Regions from separate parts of the Planctobacterium sp. AWH2_060 genome, predicted to be linked through region 1. Evidence: predicted binding sites of a transcription regulator. Region 1 holds the regulator's gene; the other holds the start of a gene.
What was found. The regulator FNR, encoded in region 1, switches genes on or off when oxygen is low (the NO sensors DNR and NnrR bind a similar motif). The targets are predictions, from matches to a motif close to TTGATCTAGATCAA.
Positions count from the first base shown of each region.

Region 2: ACXAD8_RS04840 (universal stress protein) is a predicted target of FNR. The motif match lies at 2,097-2,110, and genes of this name have one in related genera.

Region 1 is NZ_JBSWTG010000001.1:669,701-673,915, reverse strand. Features, by position in the region: gene ACXAD8_RS02940 (heavy metal translocating P-type ATPase) at 1-1,185, shown strand, start outside; gene ccoS (cbb3-type cytochrome oxidase assembly protein CcoS) at 1,187-1,366, shown strand; gene ACXAD8_RS02930 (sulfite exporter TauE/SafE family protein) at 1,374-2,036, shown strand; gene fnr (fumarate/nitrate reduction transcriptional regulator Fnr) at 2,072-2,800, shown strand; gene uspE (universal stress protein UspE) at 2,909-3,841, shown strand; gene ttcA (tRNA 2-thiocytidine(32) synthetase TtcA) at 3,954-4,215, shown strand, end outside.
Region 2 is NZ_JBSWTG010000001.1:1,108,772-1,112,986, forward strand. Features, by position in the region: gene ACXAD8_RS04835 (efflux RND transporter permease subunit) at 1-1,544, shown strand, start outside; gene ACXAD8_RS04840 (universal stress protein) at 1,600-1,998, opposite strand; gene ACXAD8_RS04845 (hypothetical protein) at 2,283-2,822, shown strand; gene ACXAD8_RS04850 (GNAT family N-acetyltransferase) at 3,415-3,882, opposite strand; gene ACXAD8_RS04855 (GNAT family N-acetyltransferase) at 3,882-4,215, opposite strand, start outside.

The DNA of each region.
Region 1 (4,215 bases):
AATCAAATCAGCCGAGCTCAGGAACTGGCTTTTTCACAAAAGCCCAGATTCGCCATTGCCGCAGATAAACTGGCAGGCACCTTCGTTACCCTGGTTTTGATCATCGCGTCACTCACCTTTATCTATTGGTACCAGCAAGCACCTGAAGACGCTTTGTGGATTACGGTATCCGTATTGGTCGCCACCTGCCCTTGTGCACTTGGACTGGCCACACCAACTGCATTTACTGCCGCCATGAGTAAACTCAATGAGGTTGGTTTAGTGATAAAGCGCACCGACCTGTTAGAAACGCTCAATAAAGTCACCACTTTTGCCTTTGATAAAACCGGCACCTTAACCAAAGGACAGCCACGAATTAAGCAATGGCAAAACCTCAGTTCACTGCCGGATGAGCAGATATTAAGCATTGCCGCCAGTATTGAGAGCCATTCAGAGCATCCCATTGCCAAAGCGTTTTTACAGGCTCCCACTGTAGAATGTCAGGATGTTAAAATATTTCCGGGTGAAGGCATTCAAGGTTGGGTTGCAGGAAAGCTTTACCGAATGGGTAACAGCCCCTTTACTGGCTGCACTCATCAGGGCCAGGCTGATGTCTATCTTAGCCAGTTATCAGAGTCGCAACAGCAAACCACACTGGCACAATTCCAACTTGAAGATGAGTTAAGAGAAGAAGTTGAACAGTTTTTTAGTCAGCCGAGACGCGGTAAATCGCTTTTATTGAGCGGTGACAACCAACAAAAGGTCTCTGAACTTGCCAAAAAGTTAGCCGTTGAGGAATTCCAGCACAGCGTTAAGCCAGAACAAAAACTGGCGTACCTGCAAACCCTGCAATCCAAAGGCGAAGTCATTTTAATGGTGGGTGATGGGGTAAATGACGCACCCGTTTTAGCCGGCGCGGATATTTCGGTGGCGGTAAACGGCGCCAGCGATTTTGCGCAAAATGCCGCTGACATTATTATGCTGAAAGACAACTTCTCAGCCATTAATACCTTGCTCAGCGTATCCCTTAAGACCCAGCGTATTATTAAACAAAACTTCGCCTGGGCTTTGGGTTACAATTTATTGGTTCTGCCCTTTGCTGTGAGCGGATTATTACCTCCATGGGGAGCGGTTATCGGAATGTCACTGAGCTCGCTGATTGTGACATTTAACTCGCTGCGCATTAATAAACAAAAAGGCGATTAAAATGAGCATTATTTACGTATTGATCCCGCTGGCCATTATTTTAGTGATTGCCGCAATCGCCATCTTTTTTTGGGCGGTGCGTAGCGAACAATTTAAAGATCTGGAACGTCATGGACACAGCATCCTGTTCGATGATGATGTAAAAGACGCATCTAAAGCCAACTCCAAAAAAGAACAATAGCCATATTGTGAACGACTTATTTGCCGCACTATTGATCGGAATCGCAGGCAGCATTCATTGCAGTGCCATGTGCGGCGGTGTAATCGCCGGATTAAATTACGCTATCCCAAAAGGCAACCCACTACTCCCTTATGCGCTTAGCTATAACCTGGGCAGAATCATAAGTTACAGTACCGCCGGATTTATTGCAGGCTCTTTGGGCCAGATATTCAGCCATCAGGTTGCCAGCGGTATCGTTATTTTAAAGTTGTTAAGCGGAGTCTTTTTGCTGTTATTAGGGGCCTATATTGGCAACTGGTGGCGAATACTCGCTCGCCTTGAAGCTTTAGGAGCCAGATTTTGGAGGATCATATCGCCCCTGGGTAAACGACTGGTGCCTTTTAAAAGCCCGCTTTACGCATTGCCCTATGGATTAATCTGGGGGTGGCTGCCCTGTGGATTGGTTTATTCAACCCTTGCCTGGAGCATCGCCAGTGGCAATGCCACCTTAAGTGCTTTGCAAATGCTGGCTTTTGGATTAGGTACACTGCCCGCCACCTTGCTAATAGCCTTTTCCAGCAAAGAACTGCTTAATTTCACTCGCTCTCCGAGAGTGAGACAAGTGATTGCTATTGCATTATTTTTATATGGTGGTTTTACCATTGCACAAGCCCTGTCCCATCATTTATAGTTACCGCTCAGCACTTTAAGGGATTGTTACAATCTATGGTTAGTCAAGCTCGTTATCCACTACACTGCCAAAACTGCAGCTTTAGTCAGTTGTGTTTACCCTTTAATTTGAGCAATAACGAGATGGATAAGCTTGACGATATTATTCAACGGAAAAAGCCTATTCAAAAAGGTGAAAGACTGTTCGAAACCGGTGACAAACTCAATGCACTATACGCTGTGCGTTCCGGCTCCTTTAAGTCCTATGCCATCAGCCAAAATGGCGAAGAGCAAATTACTGCGTTTCATCTGCCGGGTGAGGTCATTGGTTTTGACAGCATGTCAGAAGAGGCTCACCAAACTGTCACCCAGGCTCTGGAAACCTCAATGGTTTGTGAAATCCCCTTTGCCACACTGGACAAACTTTCCGATGAATTACCTGCGCTGAGAAAGCAACTGATGCGCCTGATGAGCGCTGAAATCAAGCAAGACCAACAAATGTTTATGCTGTTAAATCAACGTACGGCTGAAGAGCGTTTAGCCTACTTTTTACACTCGCTGTCGCTGCGTTTTAATCAAAGGGGTTTTTCCGCTAATCAGTTCAGGCTCACCATGACCCGCAGTGAAATTGGCAATTTGCTGGGTTTGACCGTGGAAACCATCTCCCGCCTGCTATCCAAATTTAATAAAGAAGGCGTGCTTACTGTGGAAGGCAAGTTAATTAACATTAATAACGCTGCAGTACTGGAAGAAAAGAGCAATACCATTAGCCCGCAGTGTAAATAAGGTAAACTCTTTTTACACATTCTTTGATCTACCACAATAGATTAACTGGCAAATTTTTGATGCTGTTCTTACACTTATAGTGTTTTTATCACTGTTTAGGAAAATGCTATGAGTGGCTTCAATAAAATATTAGCGGTTGTTGATCCTACCGAGGAGCAACAAAAATCTCTGGCCCGTGCGCTGGAACTAGCCAACAAATGCGACGGCCGGGTGACGGCGTTTCTGTCGATATACGACTTTTCCTACGATATGACCACCATGTTATCTGTGGAAGAGCGAGAAATCATGCGCCAGGCCGTGGTGGATGACCGCACTGAATGGCTGGTGAGTTTGATTGAACAACAGCCCAACGCTCATGGCATTCAGGTGGATGTTAAGGTTGTCTGGCACAATCGCCCATACGAAAGCATCATAGTGGAAGCCATCGCGGCTGATTACGACCTTATTGTCAAAGGCACCCAACAGCATGACACTTTAAAATCCGTGATATTCACGCCCACGGACTGGCACCTTCTGCGCAAATCGCCCAAATCGGTATTATTGGTTAAAGACCATGCTTGGCCAGAAAACGGCGCAATAATTGGTGCGGTTAATGTCGGCAGTGAAGACGAAGCCCATGTCTCCCTCAACAACAGAATTTCTGCCACCTGTCTGGAAATGGCAGAGTTACTCAATGGCAATGTCCACCTGGTAAATTCCTACCCAGGCACGCCAATCAACATTGCAATTGAAATCCCAGAATTTGATCCGCAAACCTACAATCAATCCGTTAAAAATTATCATGAAGATAATATGCGGCAGCACGCTGAAAAATACGGTATCGCTGCGGATTTTTGCCATGTTAAAGAAGGCTTACCGGAAGATGTGATCCCCGCCATAGCCAGACTACAAGATGCAGAATTAGTTGTTATTGGCACAGTCGGTCGCCAGGGCATTTCCGCAGCATTAATCGGTAATACTGCCGAACATGTCATTGATATGTTGGATTGCGATGTCCTGGCATTAAAACCCGAAGGCTTTGAATCGCCGGTTAAAGTCTGAACGCAATACTATGCGCTAAAATTAAAATTAAGGTATACTCTGCCGCCATTTAATACCCGGGTAATCAGGTATTAGATGCATTAATGTGTCAAACGGGTTCAGAGTAATATAAATGTCAGCAGAAGCAGCAGTCGCGGTTAATCATTTAACAAAGAGTAAACAACAATATAGCTTTAACAAATTGCAAAAGCGCTTGCGTCGATGCGTTGGTAAAGCCATTGCCGATTTCAACATGATTGAAGACGGTGACAAGGTAATGGTGTGTTTGTCAGGCGGCAAAGACAGTTATACCCTGCTGGATATTCTGATGTTTCTGCAGAAAATCGCGCCAATTCAGTTTGATATTGTGGCGGTAAACCTGGATCAAAAACAAC
Region 2 (4,215 bases), 440 kb from region 1:
GCTATGAACGCATGTTAGCCTGGACGCTATCGCATCAAGGCTGGAGTGCCATTATTGGGGTGCTTATGGTGGTAAGCACTGTATTTGTGGCACAACTGGTACCGGATCACGAACAAGGAATGGATAATCGCAACCGACTTTGGCTGAACTACAACATCAACGGCAACTACACCCTGGATGAAGTAGAAAAAACTGTAACTAAGCTGGAAAACTTCTTGTATGCCAATCAGGAAAAATTCCACATTAAGTCTATTTACAGCTACTACACCCCTGGATTTGCAGTTTCCGGTATTACCCTAAACGATGAATTACCAATTAAGAAAAAGGATATTCAGGAAATGATTCGGGAGTCTTTGCCCGGCTTTGCTCGTGCTAAGCCCAGTTTCCGTTGGGATGATGGCGGCGGCGGTGGCGTTCGCCTGACCTTGTTGGGTCCGTCTTCAGAAAGCCTGTTGCGCATCGCTGATCAGGTGGTCCCTGTACTGAGTAATGTCGATGGGTTGGCCGATGTGAAAACTGAAATCGACGACAATCAGCGTGAATTGCAAATCCATGTGGATCGCCAAAAGGCCTATCGCTTCGGGTTAAATTCCCGTGACATTAGTAATATTGTCGCCACCGCATTGCGCGGCAACAATTTGCGTACCTTTCGACACGGCAATAATGGTGAAGTGGATATTCGTCTGATGTTTGATGAGGCTCTGCAGCACTCGATTCAAGAGTTAAAGTCGTTGCCGGTAGCCCGTGACGGTAATAAAACAGTCACGCTGGATATGGTTGCGGATTTAAAAGTCACTAGTCGACTATCACAAATCAATCGTTACTACCGCCAGACAGCAATCGCCATCGGAGCCAACCTGGAAGAGGAAATGACTCTGGAAGAAGCTCGCGAGAATATTGAGAAGATCATGGGCAATCTGGAATTACCCACTGGTTACAGTTGGTCACTGGATGGCAGCTTCCGTCAGCAGCGCGAATCAGAAGCCATCATGCAAACCAATATGCTACTGGCTATCGCCATGATTTACATTGTGATGGCGGCTTTATTTGAGTCGTTATTGTTACCCACAGCGGTAATCACCTCGTTGTTATTTTCATTCACCGGGGTGTTCTGGACCTTCGCAATTACAGCAACTCCCATGGGAACTATGGGAATGATAGGCATGTTGATCCTGATGGGCATAGTGGTAAACAACGGTATTGTCTTGGTGGACCGAATCAACCAGTTAGTCAACGAAGGTCATCGTGTCCATGATGCCATTATGGAAGGCTGCCTGACACGTGTCAGACCGGTTCTGATGACGGTTGCCACAACGGTTCTTGGCTTATTACCCCTGGCGCTGGGCGATACTAATGTTGGTGGTGATGGACCTCCCTACTCGCCTATGGCCATAGCCATCATTGGCGGTCTGGTGTTCTCCACCGTCACCAGTTTGTTCCTGGTGCCACTTGCCTATTTGTTATTACTAAAACTGCGTCGTAAAACCCGCAATATGATTAATGACAGCAAGGTGCTGGTATCCAGATTTATTAAAGCCGTTTAAGCAACAATGCGGAATTGAGCCTGACCAAATAAGTCAGGCTCTTTCCTTTTATTGCCTATTTGATTCTCACCAAAGTCACATCGCAGGGCGCATTATTTGATACGGCAGTGGCGGTTGAGCCAATTATGGACTGCAATCCTTTTTTGGAATGTGTGCCCAACAGAATCAGGTCTGCTTTTTTGCTTTTAGCCAACTTGCAGATAATTTCGTGAGGCTTCCCTACTTTTAACAGCCTATTCTTTTTCGCCACCTTAAATTCTGCCGCCATTTTTTCGAACTCCGGTATGGCTTTCTCAGTCAGCTCTTTTTGATAATCTTTGGGCAAAAAGCTGTATGGCAGCACGTTGACTACAATCAAGCGACTGGCAAACTTATCAGCTAAAGTACAGGCCTTTGCCAACAATTCACTGCCTTCATCACCTATTTCCACCGCACAAACAATGGTTTTATACATAGTTTCCTCTCAGTTAATTATCTAAGCCAGGTTCATCAACAATAGCGCCAAAACAGGCTTGAATAACTCATTAATAGCAAACTAAATGGCGCCTTGGTTTGACCTGAATCATGATTTGCTGCTGTTGCAATGAAAAAGAGTAAAAATATTTTTTGGGTTCTATGTGGAAAGTCTGATTAAGTGTCGTTAAGATGCGCTGCACTGTCTGTGTATTCAAAAAAACACAATAGCACACAAGATTCGACTACAATCGGATAGTAAAACAACAAAACAAGGAAACAGGAATGTTAAAAAAGATTGCCCTTGCCTCTTTGGTAGCAATGACCGTATCAGGTTGTTCTACCTATTCAGTTAATCGCTATGCGGTTTCTGTAGACAATATTTCAGCTTTGAAAAACATCAAAGATACTAAAATTAATATTGGTGAATTTAACGCTGCCGGCGAAAGCAAAACCAGCATCATGTGTCGTGGCGTAGGCCCAATTAAGACACCGGATGGTCAGTCGTTTGAAGGCTTTATTCGCAAAGCACTGGTTGATGAGTTAACCATGGCTGAGATTCACGATACAAATGGCCCGATCACCTTGACCGGCACCCTGGACTCCATCGACTTCAATTCAGCTTCTGGAAGCTGGGATATTGCAGTAACTATTAACTCCTCAAACGGCCAGTCAATGTCTGTTACTGAAAGCTACTCATATACCAGCAGCTTTTATGGCGAGACAGCTTGTAATCAAACAGCACAAGCTTTGATGCCTGCGGTACAAAACCTGATTGGTAAAGTTGTTCGCAATGACAAGTTTTCAGCATTAGTTCAAGGCTAATCGCTATTCAGGCAACCTGTTTCAAATGGGTTGCCTCACTCCCCAGGACAAGATCGCGAACGATTTTCGAGCGACATCTGACACAGCCTGACCTAATCGAAGCTAAAACCTATTATTTCGGCTACGTTTAAAAAAATCGATATTGACACACTCCACCTATCCCCGGACTTCAATCTTGAGTTTGTTGGTAGGTCGAAATTTATTTCGACGCCGCAGTATAGTTTAACCATCTTCGTTCGATATGAATCATCGTCGGGGCGCCGACTGCGCCTTAAGGTGACCGGGCTGTGCCCCCTTAAGAATCCCCCGCAGCCCCTGACGCGCAAAAGCATAAACTTCGCCATCAGAACAACGACGCCCATCAATGACAGCACATCCCTGATGGCTCTCATCGTTGTTTTAACTGAAGTCGTAGTTTATTGCGCGTAAAGGGGGATTAGGTTCAGCACTCCGAACAAATATTGGCGGAACCGAACCCGCAAACGAATCAGTTTTGGATTATCTCCAAATGAACATTATTAGTTTCTGGACACTACATGAGCACTCATGCTCTCGCCCTGCCTCACTCCCCACTAAAAAGAAGATTTTGCGTCTAGGCAAATGCGCGAAACGACTTTTCCATAAATACACTGTTTGGATCGTTGCCATAGTTGGCAAAAGGGCCACGCTCAACAAATCCATAACCTGCATACAGAGTCCGTGCAGGTTGGAAAAAAGGTTCGATACCCGTTTCTAAGCGTAAATATTGATACTGTCTTAATTCTGCCTGCTGAATAACATGCTCCAATAACAAGCGGCCGATGCCCTTGCCCCGATAAGCATTTGAGGTGCGCATCGACTTAATTTCCGCCCAATGGGGAGCGTGCTCCTTTAGCGCAACACATCCAGCGGCTGAGTCACCATCCCAGACACACCAAAAGTTGATATCTGTGTTTCTCAAGGATGCCAGATCCAGGGTATGTACGCTTTCCGGAGGCGATGTGGCGTACATATCCGCTATGTGTTCTTCCAGTAACGCCACTACTCTGGCGTCTGTAACAGCGTCGGGTTTAATCAGCATCAGACTATCAACTTGCGATACATTTGTACGGTTTTGCCTTCAGGATGCAAAACCGACTCAACAGGATCGAAACCACAGCGTTGATGAAACTGATGAGAGGCGGGATTAGGAGGCTCTTCATTAACTTCGCAGCACAAGGCGTCTATGCCATTTTTACGACAAAATGTTTCAGCTTGCTGATACAGCGCTTTGCCTATGCCGCGGCCTTTGTAAATTGGGCTAACAAAGATACGGTCTATATACAGGAAGTTATCGAACCGGTCACAAAACCAATTAAAATTAAACCCATGATTATCCGCGCCTTTCATAAACCCCATTACAAGACCGGAAATG